DNA from 4 places in the Streptomyces sp. NPDC000348 genome. Region 3 is predicted to be linked to each of the others. Evidence: riboswitches for the same ligand, from Rfam matches in the RefSeq annotation. Region 3 holds a riboswitch; each other region holds the start of a gene.
What was found. Region 3 has a riboswitch for cyclic di-AMP ahead of ACFY3N_RS29790 (C40 family peptidase). Riboswitches for the same ligand answer to the same signal wherever they lie in the genome.
Positions count from the first base shown of each region.

Region 1: another riboswitch for cyclic di-AMP. It lies ahead of ACFY3N_RS26905 (transglycosylase SLT domain-containing protein); the one in region 3 lies ahead of ACFY3N_RS29790 (C40 family peptidase).
Region 2: another riboswitch for cyclic di-AMP. It lies ahead of ACFY3N_RS26075 (peptidoglycan DD-metalloendopeptidase family protein); the one in region 3 lies ahead of ACFY3N_RS29790 (C40 family peptidase).
Region 4: another riboswitch for cyclic di-AMP. It lies ahead of ACFY3N_RS30960 (transglycosylase family protein); the one in region 3 lies ahead of ACFY3N_RS29790 (C40 family peptidase).

Region 1 is NZ_JBIAZD010000016.1:7,798-13,202, reverse strand. It holds gene ACFY3N_RS26910 (HAD family hydrolase) at 1-387, shown strand, start outside; gene ACFY3N_RS26905 (transglycosylase SLT domain-containing protein) at 351-824, opposite strand; cyclic di-AMP (ydaO/yuaA leader) riboswitch at 830-998, opposite strand; gene ACFY3N_RS26900 (polyprenyl synthetase family protein) at 1,571-2,581, shown strand; gene ACFY3N_RS26895 (outer membrane lipoprotein carrier protein LolA) at 2,823-4,043, shown strand; gene ACFY3N_RS26890 (ABC transporter ATP-binding protein) at 4,101-5,078, shown strand; gene ACFY3N_RS26885 (ABC transporter permease) at 5,065-5,405, shown strand, end outside.
Region 2 is NZ_JBIAZD010000014.1:193,674-199,078, forward strand. It holds gene ACFY3N_RS26060 (hypothetical protein) at 1-387, shown strand, start outside; gene ACFY3N_RS26065 (MBL fold metallo-hydrolase) at 1,047-2,159, opposite strand; gene ACFY3N_RS26070 (SGNH/GDSL hydrolase family protein) at 2,320-3,105, opposite strand; gene ACFY3N_RS26075 (peptidoglycan DD-metalloendopeptidase family protein) at 3,310-4,251, opposite strand; cyclic di-AMP (ydaO/yuaA leader) riboswitch at 4,256-4,417, opposite strand; gene ACFY3N_RS26080 (alpha-galactosidase) at 4,732-5,405, opposite strand, start outside.
Region 3 is NZ_JBIAZD010000019.1:94,419-99,823, reverse strand. It holds gene ACFY3N_RS29800 (ATP-dependent Clp protease proteolytic subunit) at 1-107, shown strand, start outside; gene ACFY3N_RS29795 (hypothetical protein) at 115-423, shown strand; cyclic di-AMP (ydaO/yuaA leader) riboswitch at 757-959, shown strand; gene ACFY3N_RS29790 (C40 family peptidase) at 963-1,436, shown strand; gene ACFY3N_RS29785 (ATP-binding protein) at 1,482-1,943, opposite strand; gene ACFY3N_RS29780 (helix-turn-helix domain-containing protein) at 2,156-3,016, shown strand; gene ACFY3N_RS29775 (DUF397 domain-containing protein) at 3,026-3,250, shown strand; gene ACFY3N_RS29770 (8-amino-7-oxononanoate synthase) at 3,303-4,430, opposite strand; gene bioB (biotin synthase BioB) at 4,579-5,405, shown strand, end outside.
Region 4 is NZ_JBIAZD010000021.1:43,766-49,170, forward strand. It holds gene ACFY3N_RS30945 (nucleoside triphosphate pyrophosphohydrolase) at 47-1,039, shown strand; gene ACFY3N_RS30950 (cytochrome P450) at 1,225-2,487, shown strand; gene ACFY3N_RS30955 (transglycosylase family protein) at 2,686-3,705, shown strand; cyclic di-AMP (ydaO/yuaA leader) riboswitch at 3,911-4,079, shown strand; gene ACFY3N_RS30960 (transglycosylase family protein) at 4,084-4,800, shown strand; gene eno (phosphopyruvate hydratase) at 5,033-5,405, shown strand, end outside.

The DNA.
Region 1 (5,405 bases), on a different contig from region 3:
GACGCGTTGGCGTCGGCGGCCCGGTCGGTGGTCGGCTCACTGGCCACGGTCACCATGTCGGGGCCGGGCACCGTGGAGCTCCAGCCGTGCGGGGTGACCAAGGCGACCGGGCTGGCGCTCGCCGCCGAACACCTGGGGCTGAGCCCGGAGCGGACGATCGCCTTCGGTGACATGCCGAACGACATCCCCATGTTCGACTGGGCGGCCCACGGCGTCGCCATGGCCAACGCGCATCCCGAACTGAAGGCGGTGGCGGACGAGGTCACCACGTCGAACGAGGACGACGGCGTGGCCGTCGTCCTCGAGCGACTGTTCGGCGGGGCGATGACGCTCGCCCCCCAGCGGGTGGCTCAGTACGCGCCGAAGACGTTGTCGATGGAGCCGTAGCGGTCGGCGGCGTAGTTGCAGGCCGCCGCGATGTTCGCGACCGGGTCGAACGGGTCGAAGGCGGTGCCGGGCACGTGGTACGCCTGGAAGGTCGGGTCGATGACCTGCAGCAGGCCCTTCGACGGGGTGCCGGCGGCGGCGTTGGAGTCCCAGTTGTTGACGGCGGCCGGGTTGCCGGAGGACTCGCGCATGATGTTGCGGTGGATGCCCTCGTAGCTGCCCGGGATGCCGTTCTGCGCCATGACGTCCAGCGCCTCGCGGATCCAGCCGTCGAGGTTGTCCGGGTACGCCGTCACGGAGGTGGCGGCGGTCGTCGTCGGCTCGGTGGTGGCCGCGGAGGCGCTGGTCGCGCCGAACAGCGGCAGGGCGACCACGGCGACGCCGGCGACGGCGAGGGAACGGGCGAGGCGGCGGCGGTGCTGACCGTAAGCAGGCATGTCTGGGTTCCTCTCCTACGCCTGCGAGGTGAGCTGTCGGGTTCGGGCGGGAGAGTGCCCGGCCGTGCCCCTGCGGGCATGGCTTCACCCCTAGCCGTTCCGGCGCGTGTCCGGCCCGGCGGCCTACCTGGGTCCCCCACTCCTGCCGTGCTGAGTGATCGTCGTCGGTTGATGCGGGCGGCGGCAGGATTAGGCGTCCACCCGGCAGGCCGGGAACGTATGCGAGAGCACATGTCGGGAACAAGTGCGGGAATCACACAAGGCGCCGTTTGATCTTGCAATGGGGGTTTTGAGGCACTTGATCCTTTGCGAGTGCCAAGGGTCAACTCCGTGTCGCGGAGGGGGAGAAGGCGGGTGGCGGCCCGTGGTGGGGGTATCGGTTCGCGCGTGAGCCACTTCACTGGGGATTGCCTGTGAGCGCATTTATCGCCAAGCGGAATTCGCTCAGTATTTGCGGCAAATCGGACGCCGGGAGGGGCAGGATGGTGCGCGCGGTGAACCGCGACCCGGGAGGCGGGTCGGGGGCCGGGTCGAGGAGTGGATTACTACGTCCGGGAAAGTCTGAGAATGTCCGTTGTTATCAAACGATCAAAAGCGCTCCGCCCTTGATTCCGTGCCGCCCTGCCGGTAACCCCGGGCGCTGGCGGTGATCGAAACGTGACCGGATACGCTGACTTGAGTGATGGCAGCGACCTATCGACATTCCGTGTAACCGCCAGTGGACACCAGCAGACAGGAGACCCCTCGTGACCGTCGTCGGGCCGTTCGGGCTGAGCGTGCGGGACCAGGCTCTGGAAGCCGATGTCCAGGCCGGGATGACGGCTGTCGAGGAAGGACTGCTCGAGGCCACCAAGAGTGAGGTCCCCTTCATCACGGGAGCCGCCCAGCACCTGGTGCGGGCCGGCGGCAAGCGGTTCCGCCCGCTGCTCGTGATGCTCGCCGCCCAGTTCGGCGACCCCTACGCGCACGGTGTCGTGCCCTCGGCCGTGGTCGTGGAGCTCACCCACCTGGCCACGCTGTACCACGACGACGTGATGGACGAGGCCGAGGTGCGGCGCGGGGTCGACAGCGCGAACGCCCGCTGGGGCAACTCCGTCGCGGTCCTCACCGGCGACTTCCTCTTCGCGCGGGCCTCGCACATCCTGGCCGACCTCGGACCGGAGGCCGTGCGGGTGCAGGCCGAGGCGTTCGAGCGGCTGGTCACCGGGCAGATCCTGGAGACCGCGGGACCGCAGGACGGCCGCGACCCGGTCGACCACTACCTCGACGTGCTCGGCGGCAAGACCGGCTCGCTGGTCGCCGTCGCCTGCCGGTTCGGCGCGATGATGTCCGGGGCCGAGGAGACGGTCGTGGACGTGCTGACCCAGTACGGCGAGCGGCTCGGCGTCGCCTTCCAGCTCGCCGACGACGTCCTGGACATCGCCTCCGACTCCCACGAGTCCGGCAAGACCCCCGGCACCGACCTGCGCGAGGGCATCGCCACCCTGCCCGTGCTGCGGCTGCGCGAACGGGCGGCCCGGCTCGGACGGGCCGACGACATCGCCCTGTGCGAGCTGCTCGACTCCGACCTCACCGACGACGCCCGGCACGCCGAGGCGCTGCGGCTGCTGCGCGCCCACCCCGCGCTGGAGCAGGCCCGCCGGGACACCGTGCGGTACGCCGAGGAGGCGCGCGCGGCACTGGCCCCGCTGCGGGAGTGCGAGGCGAAGACGGCACTCGTGCAGCTGTGCGACGCGGTGGTGCACCGCGCGGGCTGAGCCGGCCCGAACTCCCCCGCGACCCCTACTGGTCGGGGGAGGAAACCGTCCTCCGTGTCATACCCCAGCAGTACGTGGAGTTGCGTCCGGGGGCTGACGCGTCCGCCCGCCGGATTTGGTCGGATGGACCACGACGGACAACACCACTTCTCACCGGTTCGGGTGAGAATGGCGGCTCGGGGTGAGACTGGTGCGAGGACACGAGACGGAAGCCGCCGCCGACCACGGAGGTAGGGCACACATGGCACCGTACGAATCCGACGACATGACGACCGAGGGGGAGGCCGGCGAGCCGCGCACACGACGGCGCAGGGCCGCGCGGTACGTCGTCCCGGTCACCGTGATGGGAGTGGCGGCCGCGACCATCGGTCTGGTCCCCGCGCTCGCCGACTCCGGCGACCCCGACCTGCCGGAGATCACCGCCGCGCAGCTGATCGAGAAGATCGCGAAGTCGGACGTCGAGCGGTTCTCCGGCACCGTGAAGATCACCACGGACCTCGGCCTGCCGGACCTCGGCGGCCTGGAGAGCGGCCTCACGTCCGGCGCCGCGGGGCGGGACGGGGACGGCGGCTCCTCGGCCGACCCGTCCGCGAAGCTGGCCGAACTGGCGTCCGGCACGCACACCCTGCGCGTCGCGGCCGACGGCCCGGACCGGCAGAAGGTGTCGCTCCTGGAGAACGCCGCCGAGTACAGCCTGATCCACAACGGCACGGACGTCTGGGGGTACGACAGCGCGTCCAACGAGGTCTACCACGGCACGGTCGACGAGTCCGGCGAGGCCCGGGAGCAGCAGCCCCCCACCACCCCGGACGGCTTCGCCGAGGAGGCGCTGAAGGCGGTCGACGACACCACGTCCGTGACGGTCGACGGCACCGCCCAGGTGGCCGGCCGGGACGCGTACAAGCTGGTCGTCAAGCCCCGGCAGTCCGGCTCCACGGTCGGCGCGATCAGCATCGCGGTCGACCACGAGACCGGTGTGCCGCTGAAGTTCACGCTCACCCCGTCGAGCGGCGGCGCGGCCGTCGTGGACGTCGGCTTCACCAAGGTGAGCTTCGACCGGCCGGCCGCGTCGACCTTCGAGTTCACCCCGCCGAAGGGCGCCGAGGTGACCGAGGACGGCGAACTCGACCAGGGCCGGGAGCACTCCGGGAAGCCGGAGAAGGCCCCGAAGTCCGAGGAGGACCTGGCCAAGGGCCTCGACGGGCTGAAGATGCTCGGCGAGGGCTGGAACTCCGTCGCCGCCTTCGACACCGGCGGCGAGGGCGCTCTGCCCACCGGCGGGGCCGGCGGCGATCTCGGCGGCTTCCTCGGCTCGCTCGGCGACCGGGTCGAGGGCGGGTTCGGCACCGGCACGGTGTTCAGCACCCGCCTGGTGAACGCCCTGATCACCGAGGACGGCAAGGTCTACGCGGGCGCCGTCACCAAGGACGCGCTCGTGAAGGCGGCCGACGCGGGGAAGTAGGGCCCCGGAACCTTACGACGTGACGACGTGACGACGTGACAGGGAACGAGGGAGCCGATGGGCAACACGTCCGCCGAGGAGCCGGACGGCGCGCACCCGGGTGACGGTGTCGTCATCGCCACCCGCGCGCTCACCAAGCGTTACCGCGGCGGACAGCTCGCCGTCGACGGTCTGCACCTGACCGTCCCGGCGGGCAGCGTCTTCGGCTTCCTCGGCCCCAACGGCTCCGGCAAGACCACCACCATCCGCATGCTGATGGGCCTGATCGAACCGACCTCCGGCACGGCGCACGTCCTGGGGCGCCCCATGCCGCGCTCCGCGCGCGCCGTGCTGCCCCACATCGGCGCCCTCATCGAGGGACCGGCCCTCTACGGCTTCCTCTCCGGCCGGGACAACCTCCTGCGCCACGACGCCGCCGACCCGACCGCGGACCCGCGCACCCGGCGCGCCCGGGTCGCCGCCGCCCTGGACCGGGTGGGCCTCACGGCCGCGGCCGGCAAGAAGGCGAAGGCGTACTCCCTCGGCATGAAGCAGCGACTCGGCCTCGCGGCCGCCCTGCTCCGGCCGCGCCGGCTGCTCGTCCTGGACGAGCCGACCAACGGTCTCGACCCGCAGGGCATGCGGGAGATCCGCACGCTGGTGCGCGAGTTGGCCTCGGACGGCACCACCGTCTTCCTCTCCTCCCACCTGCTCGACGAGATCGAGCAGGTGTGCACCCACGCCGCCGTGATGGCCCGCGGCCGGCTGATCACCCAGGGGCCGGTCGCCGACCTGGCCGCGGGCGCCCGGGGCCGGCTGGTGGTGACCACGCCCGACCCGGCGGACGCGGCCCGGGTACTCAAGGAGCAGGGTGTCGCCGACGTCGTCGTGGACGGGGAGCGGGTGACCGGCGAGGTGCCCGGGCACGACCTCGCCCAGGTGAACGCCGCACTGGTCACCGCAGGTGTCCGGGTGCGCGGCTTCGGGGCCGAGCGGGCCTCGCTGGAGGACGCGTTCGTGGCACTGACCGGGGAGGGCTTCGATGTCGCGGGCTGAAGCGGTGCGGAGGGCGAACCCGCTGTGGACCCTCGGACTGCTGCGCAACGAACTGCTCACCACCTTCCGGCGCTGGCGCACCCTCGCCCTGCTCGGGGTGCTGGCCGCGGTGCCGGTCCTGGTCGGCGTCGCCGTACGGATCGAGACCGGTGACGGCTCGTCGGCCGGCGGCGGGGGCGGGGGCGGACCGGCCTTCATCTCGCAGATCACCAACAACGGCCTGTTCCTGGTCTTCACCGCGCTCGCCGCCACACTGCCGTTCTTCCTGCCCATGGCGATCGGGGTCGTCGCGGGCGACGCCATCGCCGGCGAGGCGAACGCCGGCAC
Region 2 (5,405 bases), on a different contig from region 3:
CTCCACCTCCACGCCGCCGCGTACGACCGGACGGCCGCCTACGCCGAGGGCCACGCGGGGGCCCGCGACCACGCGCTGTCCCAGGGCCGGTCCCCGGCCGAGGCCGACGCCTACGGTCACGAGTACGCCGAGCTGAGCTGCACCGCCGGCGCGCGCGCCTTCGCCGAGGCGCACGCGCTGGCGCTGAGCGACGCGCTGGCGCTCGCCTACGCCGCCGACGACCGCGGGGCCTACGCGGACACCTTCCCCGGTTCCCACGTACGAGCGGTGGTCCGTGCCTGTGAGCAGGCCGGGCCGCACGCACCGGCCGCCGGGAACCCGGCCGTGCGTCTGTCCGAGGGGTTCCTCACGGCACTGGCCGGGGCGCGACCCCTCCGGAGCCGGTGATCGCGCGGTCGCCGGAACCCTGAAGCGGTCGGCAGCGGGTCGGCCGCAGAGGCCACGTCACGAGGATCACCCGCGAACGCTCCGCACGCGCGAGGTCCGCCGCAAGCGTGGCATGCAGAAGTTCCGGCCGGAACGCCACGAATGTCCTCGGCGCTGGCGCACTGGCTCAGGTCCCGGATGAAGTCGACGAGCCGCTCACCGTTCTCTCGGTGGAACGGGTGCCTGATCAGCGCGTCCGGCCGACCGGACGGCGCCTCGGCCGGCAAAGGGGCCACGCGCGGATTCTCCCTGCGGGCAGGACCCCGTCTCCGGCGCGTTCGCGCCCTTGCGAGCAGAGCTGCGCCCCGGACGGGAACGACGTCTGGGGGAATCCTGTGCATGGGCGCGGCTGAACGATCCACGACGCGGGAGCGGACGACGACCCGTGACCACGGCAAACGTGACGAAGTCCGGTGTCCCGCGGCGCCGAGGGGCGGGCGTGTCCGGGTAACAGCCTCGGACGGCCCCTTCGGCTCCGGCAAGGGGTCTGAACCGTCGAGCCGCGGCGGCACGCTCCTCACGGAGCACCCCGCTCCGGTTCGGCATCGAACAGTCGTGCTCCTCCGCGGAGAGACGCTCCAGCACCCGGTCCCTCTCCCCCAGCTCGTCCCCGACCGACGTCACCGCTCACCGGCGAGGTCGAGATCGCCCTTGCTCGTCCCGGCCGCCCCCTCGGTGATCCGGGGCCGGCGCCACGGACGGGCGATCGGACCGGAGACCGCCCGCCACCACGCCTCGACCGGCAGCCTCCCCGCCGGCTCGAACGGCTCACCCGGCCGGGGGAACGCCACCGCCTGGCCGGCCTCCTCGGCGGCGTCCTTCATCCACTCCCCCGGCTCCGCCCACGCGTGGGGCGCCAGATTGAAGGTCCCCCAGTGGATCGGCAGCAGCACCCCGCCCGGACCGCCTCCCTGCAGATCGAGGTGGGCCCGCACCCCCTCGGCGGGCGTCATGTGGATGTCGGGCCAGAAGTCCGAGTACGCGCCGACCTGGATCATCGTGGCGTCGAACGGGCCGTGCTCGGCGCCGATGTCCTTGAAGCCCTCGAAGTAGCCGGTGTCACCGCTGTGGTAGATCCGGTGCTCCTCACCCGCGACCGCCCAGGAGGCCCACAGGGTGTGCTGGGTGTTGCGCAGGCCCCGGCCGCAGAAGTGGCGGGCCGGGGTGGCGGTGAGGGTGAGTCCGCCGACCTTCGTCGTCTCGTGCCAGTCCAGCTCGCGCAGCCGTCCGGCGGACACGCCCCAGCGCTCCAGGTGGGCACCGACGCCGAGGGGCACGGCGAACAGGGTGTCCGTGCCGGCCAGTGCCTTGATCGTGGGCAGGTCCAGGTGGTCGTAGTGGTCGTGGGAGATCACGACGACGTCGACCGGGCCGAGCGCGGCCAGCGGCAGCGGTACGGGGTGCAGCCGCCGGGGCCCGGCGAAGGGGAAGGGCGAGCAGCGCTCGCCCCACACGGGGTCGAACAGGACCCGGTGTCCGTCGATCTCCGCGAGCACGCTGGAGTGGCCCGCCCAGGTCAGGCGCAGCCCGGTGGCGGGCGGACGGGAGATGTCGGCCAGGGTGGTCGGGTGCACCGGAACGGCGCCCTTCGGGGCGCGCCGGGACCGGGAGTCCTTGTCGAGGTAGGTCTTCGCCAGGTCCCGCGTCGCCCCCGAGGGGCGGATCCGGGCGGGACCCCCGGGATTCTGGAACACGCCGTCCCTGAAGTGCGGGGATCTGCGGATGCGCGCCATGCGCTCGCCACTCGGGTCCGCGCCGAAGGCCACGGGCCGCAGGGCGCGCGGCCCGGAGCTCTGGGAAGGGGAACCGGCCACGGTACCTCCAGGTGGAGTGGGTCAGACATTTCATTATGTGCGGCCGTGCCCGGCACCGCGGTGCCGGGCGGAGCGGCTCTCACGCCACCGCGGCGATCCGTACCTTGATGTCGTCCGGCGACAGCGTCCCCTTGGCGATCACGTGGTCGCCCGACGACTCCCCGCGCAGCCTGCGGCCGATCCACGGCACCAGGTACTCACGGGCCCACTGGACGTCGTCCCGCCGGACGTCGAAGGTGCCGCGGGGCGGAAGGGGCGGCCAGGGCTGTTCGGGATCGGCGGGGGTGTCCAGGCCGAGGGCCTGCCCGGCGCGGAGCGCGACGCGGGTGTGCCCCTCCGGCGACAGGTGCAGCCGGTCGGCGTCCCAGGCCCTGCGGTCCTGGACGCTCCTGAGGGACCACAGGTCGAGCACCGGGCAGCCGTAGCGGTCGGCGACGGCCCGCACGTGCCCGTTGTACGTCGCGATCTTGCCGCGCAGATGCTTCAGCAGGGGCACGCCGCGGGTGTCGAACCCGGTCGTCACCATCACCGTGCCGCACACGGCCGCCAGCGCGGCGACCGCCCGCTCGAACCGCTCGGCCACCTCGTCCGGGTCGCTGCCCGGGCGGAGGATGTCGTTGCCGCCCGCGCAGAACGAGACCAGGTCGGGGGCGAGTTCGACCGCCCTCGGCAGCTGGTCCGCCACGATCTGGTCCAGCAGCTTTCCGCGCACGGCGAGATTGGTGTACTCGAAGTCGCCTTCGGGCCGCAGGTCCGCGAGGAGCACGGCGAACCGGTCGGCCCAGCCGACGAACGCCCCGTCGGGGCCGGGGTCGCCGACGCCCTCGGTGAAGCTGTCCCCCACCGCCACGTACGACCCGATCACTGCTCTGCTGTCACTCTTCGAATCGTCTGCCACAACCGCTCATGATTCACCTTCGAATGTGACCTACGCGACCGTAAGGAAGGGTTGACGGGCGGTGAGATAAGACACTCTCAAAATGTTGGCCAATTCCGGAATACGCCGGAGGCCGGCCCCGGGAGTCGGGGCCGGCCTCCGGCGCGCGGGTCAGGAAGGCCGCCGCGGGGGTCAGCCGACGGAGACGCCCTTCGAGGCGAGGTAGGCGACCGGGTCCACGTCCGAGCCGTAGTCCGGGGTGGTGCGGATCTCGAAGTGCAGGTGCGGGCCGGTCGAGTTGCCGGTGGAGCCGGAGAGGCCGACCTGCTGGCCGCCGGTCACGGTCTGGCCGGCCGAGACGGAGAGCGAGGACAGGTGGGCGTACTGGGCGTAGTGGCCGTCCTCGAGCTTGATGACGACCTGGTTGCCGTACGCGCCGGCCCAGCCCGCGGAGACGACGGTGCCCGCGCCGACGGCCTTCAGGGAGGTGCCGGTCGGGACGGCGAAGTCGACGCCGGTGTGGTAGCCGCTGGACCACATGCTGCCGGCCACCTTGTAGGCGGTGCCGAGCCCGGCGCCGGGCACCGGGGAGCTGTAACCGGAGGTGCTCGCGGCCTGGTCGGCGCTCGCGTTCCGGGCGGGGGCGTCCGGGGAGGACTGCTCGGCGGGCTGCTCGGCCGGCTTCTCGGCGGGCTGCTCGGCCTTCTGCTCCGAGGCCTGCGGGGCCTTGGCGGAGGACGGCTGCTGCGGCGCGCTCGTGGCGGCCCCGCCGTCCACGGAGAGCTCCAGACCGGGGTGGATGAGCGACGGGTTGTCGCCGATGGCCTCGCGGTTGTCCGTGTAGAGCTTCTTCCAGCCGCCGTCGACGTTCTGCGTCTCGGCGATCTTCGCGAGGTAGTCGCCGGCCCTCACCGTGTACGTGCGGGACTCGCCGCCCTTTTCGGCGCCGGTCTTCTGGCCGGCGACGGAAAGGGACTGGACGGCCTTTTCGGGGGCGGTCTGCGGCGTGGCGGCGTGCGCGCCGGTGGCGCCGAGGAGCGGCAGGGCGAGTGCGGCGCCGCCGGTTCCGGCGACGGCGATGGAGCGGGTGAGGCGCTGGGCCTTGGTACGGCGGTGCTTACCCTTTGCGGGCATGACGAATTCCTCTCCGGCGCCTACGAGGTGAGCTGTCGGGTGCGGGCTGGAGATGCCCGGCCGCGCTGTCGCGCGGCTTAACCCCAAGCCGTTCCGGGAACCGGAACAGGCGGTCGTACCTGTGGGTCCCCCGCTCCTGCCGTACACGGGTCAGTGTGTGCGGGCTCCGGGCGGCGGCAGGATTGGGCGTCCGTCCGGATCGGTGGTGAACGTAAGCGACCCGGACGCGACGGGACAAGCGCGAGGTTCGCCGCCCACGCGTTTTCCCGTGATCCACAGGAGGAAATGACGTCACCGAGCGTCAGCCCGGATTCCCTTTCCGCCGTGAATTCCCTTGCCGTGTCACGGAATTACGTGAGCATGGCGACAACGCATCGTCACGGATATGACGATGCTCACGCACCCCTCCCCCATCTCCCTTCCTTTCGGGGCAGGTTATGCCGAATCCGCTCAATCGGACAGAACGCCCGAATGGTTACATCACAGGCGTCGCAACCGCACCACCGCGGCGTCCAGGTCTCCCCGCAGACCGGTGTGCAGACCGTGGTGCAGCAAGAGGGCACCTCGGTGCGTTTCGCCGGTTTCGCGGCATTCGTACGACGCATCCGGGTCGAGACCGCGCAGCCGGAGGGCCGGGACGGGCTCTCCGTGGTGCTGCGCCTGGAGGCAGGCGAGGACGACGGTCTCGTCGCCGAGGACGTACTGCACCGCGCTCAGCCCGCCCTCCGGGGGGCGCAGCCGGTACAGGTCGCCGCGCTGGACGACGGGCCGGATCTCCTTGTAGAGCGCGACCCACTCCCGCGCCTCGGCGAGCTCCTCCTCGGTCCACCGCGTGAGGTCGCCGCCGACGCCGAGCACCCCGGCCATGGCGCTGACGAACCGGAAGCGCAGCGAACTGACCCGTCCGTTGAGCATCGCGTTCGGGCTGTCGGTGACCCAGGCGGCCATCACCCGGGCGGGGTGGAGCTGGCTGAAGCCGTGCTGGATGGCGAGCCGGTCGAGCGGGTCGGTGTTGTCCGAGGTCCACACCTGGTCGGTGCGGGAGAGGACACCCAGGTCGATCCGCCCGCCGCCGCCCGAGCAGGACTCGAAGGCCACGCCCGGGTGCGCCGCCCGCAGCCGGTCCAGCAGGGCGTACAGACCCCGCACGTGGT
Region 3 (5,405 bases):
TCGAGCGGGACACGGTCCTCGACGCACAGGCGGCGGTGGAGTACGGCCTGGCGGACCGGATCGTGCCCAGCCGCCGGGGCGCGTCCCCCGCCTCCGGCGCGAGGTGAGCCGCGGATGCCGCCACCGGAGCTGCCGCCGCTGCCCGCGCTGACCCGCGCGGAGGCCGAACTGATCGACCGTTACCTCGAGGCCGTCGACCTGCTCGGCCGGATCAACCCGGCCCTGGACGGTGACACCTATCGCGGACTGCGCGCGGCCCAGGCACTGGTCGGCACGGCCGTCGCGCTGCGCGACGCGCTGACCCTGATGCACCGGCGCGGCGAGACCGAACTGCACTCCGGCACGCTGGCCCGGGCCCTGCGGGTGCTGGACGGCGAACGGCGCACGGCCCGGGTCACACTGCCGCCGGACCCCGGCAGTTGAGACCCGCGGGGTCCGGACGGCGTCCCCGGCCGGTGGTGCGCCGCGGCCGGGGTTGAAACGGACCAAACGGCGTACCCCCGTCCGGCGTAGACGAACCTGCTGTTTTCGGGCCCTCTCGGTTGCGCAACGCGCGTACCGCACAGCCGGAACGGTGCTTTTCACCCCTGGTCCGGGGCTCCCCGAGCTCTCGGCGAGGACCCGAACAAGGAGGTGTCCACCCGAACGGGTGAGTGGTGAGTAACAACACAAATCCCACGTTCCGTTGGGATTTCGATTGCGTCATGAGCCAAGATCCCTGACTGACGACAAGACCCCGCCGCCGCGGCGGGGCGATCCGGGCGGACGCCGAGTCCTGCCGCCGCCCGGATGACCGGTCGACAGGAGTGGATCGGCAGGAGTGGAGGACCCAAGCACGACGGGCCGCCGGGACGTCAGTTCCGAGCAGCCCTTGGGGTGAAGCCGCACATGTGCGGCCGGGCCACTTCGCCAGCCCGAATCCGACAGGTCATCCTTCACAGGCGGCTGACGAAGGGTTGCGCATGACTGCGCTCAATCGTGTCCCGTCTCTCATGGCCCGGGCCGGCACGGCCTCGGCCCTCACCCTGGCCGCCGTGGGCGGCTCCCTCGTGGTCCCCGGAGCCGCCTCGGAGGCGGCCGCCGCGAGCCCGGCCGCCAAGGCGCTGAACATCGCCGCCTCCAAGAAGGGCTCGCCCTACCAGTGGGGCGCCACCGGGCCGCACCGGTTCGACTGCTCGGGCCTGACGCTGTACTCGTTCAAGAAGGCGGGCAAGAAGCTGCCGCGCACCGCCGCCCAGCAGTACAACAAGACGCGCCACATCTCCGCCCAGAGCCGCAGGGCGGGGGACCTGGTGTTCTTCCATTCGGGCAGTTACGTCTACCACGTCGGCATCTACGCGGGTAAGGGCAAGATCTGGCACGCCCCGAAGACCGGGGACGTGGTGCGCCTGCAGAAGATCTGGACCCGCAGTGTCTGGTACGGCCGGGTGAGGTGACCGCGGGGGCGGCGGTGCCCCGGGGCACCGCCGCCCGCCGCCCGACTACTGCTCCTGCTGTCCGGCCGCCGTGACCGCTCCGGCGGCCCGGACGGTCCACGGGAGTTCGACCGACACGGTCTTGCCGCCCTCACGCGTGGGGCGGATCCTGAGCCTGCCGCCGCACTCCGCGGTCAGCCAGCGGATGATGACCAGCCCGCGGCCGTTGTCCTGCTGGACCGCCGCGGGCAGCCGCCTGGGGAACCGGGGGTGGCTGTCCGTGACACCGATGTGCACCCGCTCGTCACGGACCAGGACGACGTCCACGGTGAACGTGGGCGACTGCCCGAACGTGTGCTGCACCGCGTTGGTGGCGAGTTCGGAGACGATCAGCCGGACGGTGTCGCACAGTTCCGCGCCCGCCGGCATGCCCCATTCCTCCAGCACGCCCACCACGTGGGCGCGGGCGGCCGAGACCGAGGCGGGATCGCTCGGCAGAGTGACGGATGCTTCCAGATGGTCTGCCATGGCGACGTCGTCCCTTTCCCACGGGCCCGCGGTCCGACACGGAGCGGAAGGTTCGAGTACGGTCCCGCACTGGTGCTTCGCCGCCAGACTGCCATCACCGCACGGCGCAGGACGGCGATCCACCAAGATATGCATATATCTGTCGCTCAAAGCGGTGAACTCTGCGACGGGAGACCGTATCCGGGCGACTCGGAAGGAGTAAGGAGAAGCCCATGCAGCACGGTCCCGCGGTGCGCCGCCGGAAACTGGGCGCCGAACTGCGCGCGCTGCGCACCTCGGCGGGACTCACCAGCGGTGAGGCGGCCCGGCTGGCGGGCTGGCACCAGTCGAAGGTGAGCCGGATCGAGACGGGCACGAGCGGGGTGAAACCACCCGACGTGCGGTTACTGCTCGACGTCTACGGCGTGGCCGACCCTCAGTTGCGGGAGCTGCTGCTGGTGCTGTCGGGCTCCGGCGACGGGGACGGACGGCACCACTGGTGGCACGCCTACCGCGGGGTGCTGCCGCCGACCTACCGGGACTTCATCAGCCTGGAGTCGCAGGCGAGCGCGATGCGCACCCTGGAGACCACGGTGATCCCGGGGCTGCTGCAGACGCCGGAGTACGCGCGTGCGGTGACGCAGGCGGCCCTGGAGGGCGCGTCGGAGGAGCGCCTGGACGCGCTGGTGGAGGTGCGGCTGGCCCGGCAGGACGTGCTGCGGGCGACGCCGCCGCTGGAGCTGAGCGCGGTGCTGGACGAGGCGGTGCTGCGCCGGGAGGTCGGCGGCCCCGGCGTGATGGCCCGTCAGCTGGACCGGCTGGTCGAGGCCGCCCGTCTTCCCCAAGTGCGTTTGCAGGTCCTGCCGTTCAGCGCGGGTGCGCATATCGGCGTGACCGGTCCTTTCGTAATCTTTTCATTTTCGCGCACTTCTGATCTGGACGTGGTTGTTCTCGACCACTTGACGAGTAGCCTCCATCTGGAGCGGAAAGAAGACCTCCGGGTGTACTCGGAGGCCTTCGACGCCCTCTCGATCCACGCCCTTTCACCCGAGGACTCGTTGGATTTCATCGCCGGTACAGCCGCCGGCGCGTAAGGAGGCACGATGCCCGCACCGCCTCGGACCATCCCTTCCAGCCGCGCACTGCACGAGGTGAGGTGGCTGCGCAGCAGCTACAGCACGGGTGCGAACAACTGCGTCGAGACGGCCCGGCCGGCCGCCGGCCCCCTGGCCGGACTGCTCGCCGTGCGCGACTCCAAGGCCCCGGACGGGCCCGCGCTGCTCTTCTCACCCGCCAGCTGGACGGAGTTCGTGACCGCGGTCGGCTGACGGCCGACCGGTCGGCCCGTCATCGGGCGACGCACGGCCGTGCCCCGCCGACTCATGGCCGCGTCTCGCCGATCACCCGTACAGCGCGTTCGATCTCCGCCCCGGGCAGGTCCGCGCGGGCGGTCAGCCTGAGCCGTGAGACGCCGTCGGGCACGGAAGGAGGACGGAAGCAGCCCACGGCCAGGCCGGCCGCCCGGCAGTCGGCCGCCCATCGCACGGCCTGCTCCGGGGAGGGGGCTCGCACGGAGACGACCGCGGCGTCCGGACGCACCGCTTCCAGACCCGCGGCCGTCAGCCGCGCGTGCAGTTCCCGCGCCACCTCGCCCGCCCGTGCCGCGCGCCCGGGTTCGCGGCGCAGCAGCCGCAGGGCCGCCAGGGCCGCCCCCGCCGCGGCGGGGGCGAGTCCCGTGTCGAAGATGAACGTCCGGGCCGCGTTGACCAGGTGCCCGATCACCCGGGCCGGGCCGAGCACCGCCCCGCCCTGGCTGCCGAGCGACTTGGACAGCGTCACCGTCACGACGACGTCGTCGGCGCCCGCCAGTCCCGCCGCGTGCGGGGCCCCGCGCCCGCCGTCGCCGAGCACGCCGAGACCGTGCGCGTCGTCGAGCACCAGACCCGCGCCGTGCTCCCGGCACGCCTCGGCGAGCCCGGTGAGCGGGGCGGCGTCGCCGTCCACCGAGAAGACCGTGTCGGAGACCGCGACCGCGGGCCCGTCGTGCCCCTCCAGCGCCTTGCGCACGGCGTCGGGATCGGAGTGCGCCACGACCTGTGTCGTGCCGCGGGCCAGCCGGCAGCCGTCGATCAGCGAGGCGTGGTTGCCCGCGTCGGAGACGATCCTGGAGCCGTGCGGGGCCAGCGCGGTGACGGCGGCGAGGTTGGCGGCGTAGCCGGAGGAGAAGACCAGGGCCGCCTCGAAGCCGCAGAATCCGGCCAGTTCGCGTTCCAGCTCGGTGTGGAGTTCGGTGGTGCCGGTGACGAGCCGGGAGCCCGTCGCCCCGCCGCCCCAGGTCCGCGCGGCCCGTGCGGCGCCCTCGGCGACCTCCGGATGCCGGGCCAGGCCCAGGTAGTCGTTGCTCGCCAGATCGAGCAGCGGCGTGTCGGCGGCCCGGGGACGCAGGGCGCGCGCGAGTCCGGCCCGGCGGCGCAGTTCCGCCTGCTCGTCGATCCAGCCGAACGCCATGGGTCCTCCGGGGGATTTTGTAGGCAGTGCACAGACATTAGCGGGAGGCCGGACGGACCACTGTGTGGCGATACCCACACCCGGAAGTGCCCCTGTTGTACGAACCCTCCTTGGCCCGGACGGGTCGGGTAGGACAGGATCGGCTCTCATGGACCTGCTGAACACGCTGGTGGACAAGGGGCTTCGGCGCGAGACGCCGACCCGCGGGGAAGCTCTGGCCGTCCTCGCGACGTCCGACGACGACCTGCTCGATGTGGTGGCCGCGGCCGGGAAGGTGCGGCGGCACTGGTTCGGCCGACGGGTGAAACTCAACTATCTCGTCAACCTCAAGTCCGGCCTGTGCCCGGAGGACTGCTCGTACTGTTCCCAGCGGCTCGGCTCCAAGGCCGACATCCTGAAGTACACCTGGCTCAAGCCGGACCAGGCGTCGCAGGCGGCCGCCGCCGGTCTCGCGGGCGGCGCCAAGCGGGTGTGCCTGGTGGCCAGCGGCCGGGGGCCGACCGACCGTGACGTGGATCGGGTCTCCGACACCATCAGGGCGATCAAGGAGCGGCACGAGGGCGTCGAGGTGTGCGCCTGCCTGGGCCTGCTCTCCGACGGCCAGGCGGAGCGGCTGCGCGAGGCGGGCGCCGACGCCTACAACCACAACCTCAACACGTCCGAGTCGACGTACGGGGACATCACGACCACGCACACGTACGCCGACCGGGTGGACACGGTGCAGAAGGCGCACGCCGCCGGTCTCTCGGCCTGCTCCGGGCTGATCGCCGGCATGGGCGAGTCCGACGAGGACCTGGTCGACGTGGTCTTCTCGCTGCGCGAGCTGGACCCGGACTCGGTGCCGGTCAACTTCCTGATCCCGTTCGAGGGGACGCCGCTCGCCAAGGAGTGGAACCTCACCCCGCAGCGGTGCCTGCGCATCCTGGCGATGGTGCGGTTCGTCTGCCCGGACGTCGAGGTGCGGATCGCCGGCGG
Region 4 (5,405 bases), on a different contig from region 3:
TGTGGACGACCCGGGGGCTGTCGGCGCGGTGGGCTAGTTTCGGAGCGTGAACGCAATCAGCCCCGCACCGAGCTCCGAGGCCGCCCCCGGCCGTGTCGTCCTGCTCACCACCAGCCACCGCGTCGCGCCCGGCCTGCTGTCCTGGCCGGCCTGGCAGGCCCTGCACGCCGCCGACAGGGTGCTGTGCGCGGACGGCGCCCACCCGCAGCTGCCGTACCTGCGGGAGGCGGGGATACCGGTCGAGGAGGCGTCACCGACCGCCGAGGAGATCGTCGACGCCTGTGCGGGCGGGCGGACGGTGGTGGTCGTGGCGACGGGGGAGGGCGAACCCGCGCTGACCGACGGGCTGGCACGGCTGGCCGGGAGCGGCAGGGTGAGGATGCCCGAGCTGGAGCTGCTGCCCGCCTCCTACGACCTGCCGGGCGCCCGGCTGCTCGACCTCGTGCAGGTCATGGACCGCATCCGCGAGGAGTGCCCGTGGTCGTCCCGGCAGACCCACAAGGGCCTGGCGAAGTACGGCATCGAGGAGGCGTACGAGCTCGTCGAGGCCATCGAGGAGGGCGACCGGGACGAGCTGCGCGAGGAGCTGGGGGACGTGCTCCTCCAGGTCGTCTTCCACGCGCGGATCGCCGAGGAGCACCCGGAGGAGCCGTTCTCCGTCGACGACGTGGCGGGAGGCATCGTGGCCAAGCTGATCCACCGGCATCCGCATGTCTTCGGCGGGGCGACGGCGGACACGCCGGAGGACGTCAAGGCGCACTGGCTGCGGACCAAGGCGGAGGAGAAGCGGCGCAGTTCGGTGACGGAGGGGGTGCCGCTCGGGCAGCCCGCACTGGCGCTGGCGGCGAAGCTGGGGTCGCGGGCGCGGACGGCGGGGCTGGACGTGCCGTTGCCGGCGGGGGAGGGGGTCGGTTACGAGCTGCTGGGGCTGGCGGTGCGGGCCGAGGCGGCGGGGGTCGATCCGGAGGCGGCGCTGCGGGCGGCCGCGCGGGTGTACCGCGACGCGATACGGGCCGCGGAGGGGCAGGGCGGGAGCTGAGGCGTGCGGGTGCCGCGCCCCTGAAGGGGCGCGGGGAACCGCGCGAACCCCCACGGCGCGCCCGCGCCCGCCGGACGCCCGAGCCCTGCCGCGCCGCCCTCGCCCGCGCCCGCCGGACGCCCGCGCCCGCCGAGCCGCCCTCGCCCGAGCCCTGCCGCCCCGTCCCCGCCCGTTAGGGTCGCCGCATGCATGACCAGCCCCTCACTCCCGAACTGTTCAGCTGGGAGTTCGCCGCCGATCCCTATCCCGCCTACGCCTGGCTGCGCGAGCACGAGCCCGTGCGCAGGACGCGGCTGCCGAGCGGGGTGGAGGCGTGGCTGGTCACGCGGTACGCCGATGCCAAGCAGACCCTCGCCGACAACCGGCTGTCCAAGAACCCCGCGCACCACGACGAGCCCGCGCACGCCAGGGGCAGGACCGGTATCCCCGGGGAGCGCCAGGCGGAGCTGATGACGCATCTGCTGAACATCGACCCGCCGGACCACACCCGGCTGCGCCGGCTGGTCAGCAAGGCGTTCACCCCGCGCCGGGTCGCCGAGTTCGCGCCCCGGGTGCAGGAGCTCACCGACGGGCTCATCGACCGGTTCGCGGACAGCGGCTCCGCCGACCTCATCCACGAGTTCGCCTTCCCCCTCCCCATCCACGCCATCTGCGACCTGCTCGGTGTCCCGCGCGAGGACCAGGACGACTTCCGGGACTGGGCGGGCATGATGATCCGTCACGGCGGCGGGCCGCGCGGCGGGGTCGCCCGGTCCGTGAAGAAGATGCGCGGCTACCTCGCCGAGCTGATCCACCGCAAGCGCGAGGCGCTCCCCGCCGAACCCGCCCCCGGCGAGGACCTCATCTCCGGCCTCATCCGCGCCTCCGACCACGGTGAGCACCTCACCGAGAACGAGGCCGCCGCCATGGCGTTCATCCTGCTGTTCGCCGGTTTCGAGACCACCGTCAACCTGATCGGCAACGGCACCTACGCCCTGCTCACCCACCCCGGACAGCGCGACCGCCTGCAGCGGGCCCTCGCCGCGGGGGAGCACGGGCTGCTGGAGACCGGGGTCGAGGAACTCCTGCGCTACGACGGCCCCGTGGAGCTCGCCACCTGGCGGTTCGCCACCGAGCCGGTCACCATCGGCGGGCAGCGCATCGCGGCCGGCGACCCCGTCCTCGTCGTGCTCGCCGCCGCGGACCGGGACCCGGAGCGGTTCGCCGACCCGGACGTGCTCGACCTCGGCCGGCGCGACAACCAGCACCTGGGGTACGGCCACGGCATCCACTACTGCCTGGGCGCCCCGCTGGCCCGTCTGGAGGGCCGGACCGCGCTCGCCACCCTGCTGACGCGCCTGCCGGACCTGCGGCTCGCCGTGGAACCGGCCGAACTGCGGTGGCGGGGCGGGCTCATCATGCGCGGACTGCGCACGCTCCCGGTGGAGTTCACCCCCGCGCGGAAGTGACGGAACGGGCGGCCGCCCGCCCTGCCCCCGAGCGGACCGGCGTAAACATGACGCGCCCTCAACTCTGTGATCTTCACGTGATCTGCGCGGCATGAACTTGTGACAAGTGATCGTCTGCCGATACGTTCACCCATCAAGCGCGGCACACCGAGTTCCGTTCGCCGCGCCGGTCATTGCTGTCTCGCGAAAGGTTTCCGCATGCTCTCCGGGAACGGCCGGCACCGTCGGCCCCGCCAGGCTCCGGCTCTCCTCGTCGCGGCCGGAGTGACCGGCTCCGCCATCGCGATCCCGCTCCTCGGGGCCGGCAGCGCCAGCGCGGCCGACGGCGCGACCTGGGACCGGGTCGCCGAATGCGAGAGCGGTGGCTCGTGGAGCCAGAACACCGGCAACGGCTACTACGGCGGCCTGCAGTTGACCCAGGACGACTGGGAGAGCTACGGCGGCCTGGACTACGCGACCAGCGCCGACCAGGCCAGCCGCGGCCAGCAGATAGCCGTGGCCGAGAGAATCCTCGCCGACCGGGGGGTCGGCGCGTGGCGCACCTGCGGACTGACGGCGGGCCTCGAGCAGGACTCGGCGTCGGCCGACATCGACACGGGCGTGGCGGAGGACGCGACCTCGGGCACGCCCGGCTCCTCCGGCTCCACGGACTCGTCCGGATCGCCGGACTCCGGTGACGCGTCCGCTTCGCCCTCCCCGTCGGCCACGTCCGACGCCGAGAACACCGAGGATGCCGAGGGGGACGAAGGCGCGGCCGGTGAATCGGCCAAGTCCGGCAGGTCGAGCGGCTCGGGCAAGGAATCGGACACCGGCTCCGACGGCGGATCCGGCACCTCCCCCTCCGTCTCGGCCACCCCCAAGAGCGACGAGTCGGACAAGTCCGGGCAGACCACCGGTTCTTCCGAAGTCACCGAGACCGAAGACGGCGGCACCGGCCGGCACCGCGGCTCCAGCGCCGAGGAGGGCGTGCTGGAGGACCGTACGTCGGAATCGTCCGGCCGGCATGCCTCGCGCGGCACCGACGCCTCGCGCGATGCCGCCGACGGCTCGTACACCGTGCGCAACGGCGACAGCCTCTCGTCCATCGCCGACTCCCTTGAGCTCGACGGCGGATGGCGGTCGCTCTACGCCGAGAACGAGCAGGTCGTCGGCGCCGACCCGGACCTCATCCTGCCGGGCCAGGAGCTCGAGGTCGGGGTCGAACCGGGCGAAAAGTGACGCTCGAAAGGGCCTGGGTTCGGCGGCAGTTGACGTCATGTTTCGAGACGAATGTCCGGTTTAAAGGCTGTGAGAGATAGGTCTCAGAAGCCCTGATCGTCTTTGAAATTCCGCGGATCGCGTGTCTACGGTCGTGACCGCTCGCCACCGCGGGCCCCGGCTGCCGCCACGCCGAATCCTGCCAGTGGCAGCACGGGAACAGTCGTCGCGTCATGCGCCGCAGGCAGGAGCGGGGGACCCAAGGTAAGCGCCCCTTCCGGTGGTTGACACCGGATCGGGCTTGGGGTGGAGCCGCGTCCCGTGAGGGACGTGGCCGGGCAACTCAACCGGCCCGAACCCGACAGCTCACCTCGTAGGCGTCGGTGAGGGGATCCATCCATGCTGTTTTCCGGCAAGGGCAAGCACCGTCGTTCCTCCAGGGCCACCCGCGCGATCGCCGTCGCCGGCATCGCCTCCGCCGCCGTCGCCGCCCCGCTGATGGCGGCCGGCAACGCCTCCGCCGCCACCGCCTCCGAGTGGGACGCCGTCGCCCAGTGCGAGTCCGGCGGCAACTGGTCCATCAACACCGGCAACGGGTACTACGGCGGTCTGCAGTTCTCCGCCTCCACCTGGGCCGCGTACGGCGGCACGCAGTACGCCTCCACCGCCGACCGGGCCAGCAAGGCGCAGCAGATCGAGATCGCCGAGAAGGTCCTCGCGGGCCAGGGCAAGGGCGCCTGGCCGGTCTGCGGCACGGGCCTGTCCAACGCCGCCTACACCGGCTCCTCCTCCGGCGGCTCCTCGGCCGGCTCCTCGCAGGGCACCGGTTCCACCGGGACCCGTGAGACCGAGCAGAAGGCCTCCCGCTCCACCGAGCGCCCGGCCGCCGAGCAGAAGACCGAGGAGCGGGCGGAGGAGAAGACCGTCACCACCCCGACCGGCGAGAAGGTCGAGAAGGGCGACGGCGAGTACAAGGTCGTCAAGGGCGACACCCTCAGCTCCATCGCCACCGAGCACGGCGTCAAGGGCGGCTGGGCCGGGCTGTTCGAGCTGAACGACGACATCGTCGACGACGCCGACCTCATCTACCCGGGCCAGCAGCTCCACCTGAAGTAAGCGGCCGCCCCCTGCTCCCCGCCCCGGTGCGTCTCCCCCCGTACGCACCGGGGTGGGGTTTTTGCGGCCGGGTTTCAGGAAACGGCTTTGTTCCGTTCGGAAACAATTTACTCTCGGTTCTGTCCACGCAACGGGCGGCCGGATGGCCGATCGCCCGGAGCCGGTTAGGCTCGGACTCGCACGACCCTCCGGGGTCCTGCTCACCCGCGTCACATCCAAGAAGGAGATGCTCGTGCCGTCCATCGACGTCGTCGTAGCCCGGGAAATCCTGGACTCCCGAGGCAACCCCACGGTCGAGGTCGAGGTCGGCCTCGACGACGGCAGCACGGGTCGTGCCGCCGTCCCGTCCGGCGCCTCCACCGGCGCCTTCGAGGCCATCGAACTCCGTGACGGCGATGCAGGCCGTTACCTGGGCAAGGGCGTCGAGAAGGCCGTGCTGGCCGTCATCGAGCAGATCGGCCCGGAGCTCGTCGGCTACGACGCCACCGAGCAGCGCCTGATCGACCAGGCGATGTTCGACCTGGACGCCACCGACAACAAGGGCTCCCTCGGCGCCAACGCCATCCTCGGCGTCTCGCTCGCCGTCGCCCACGCCGCCTCCGAGG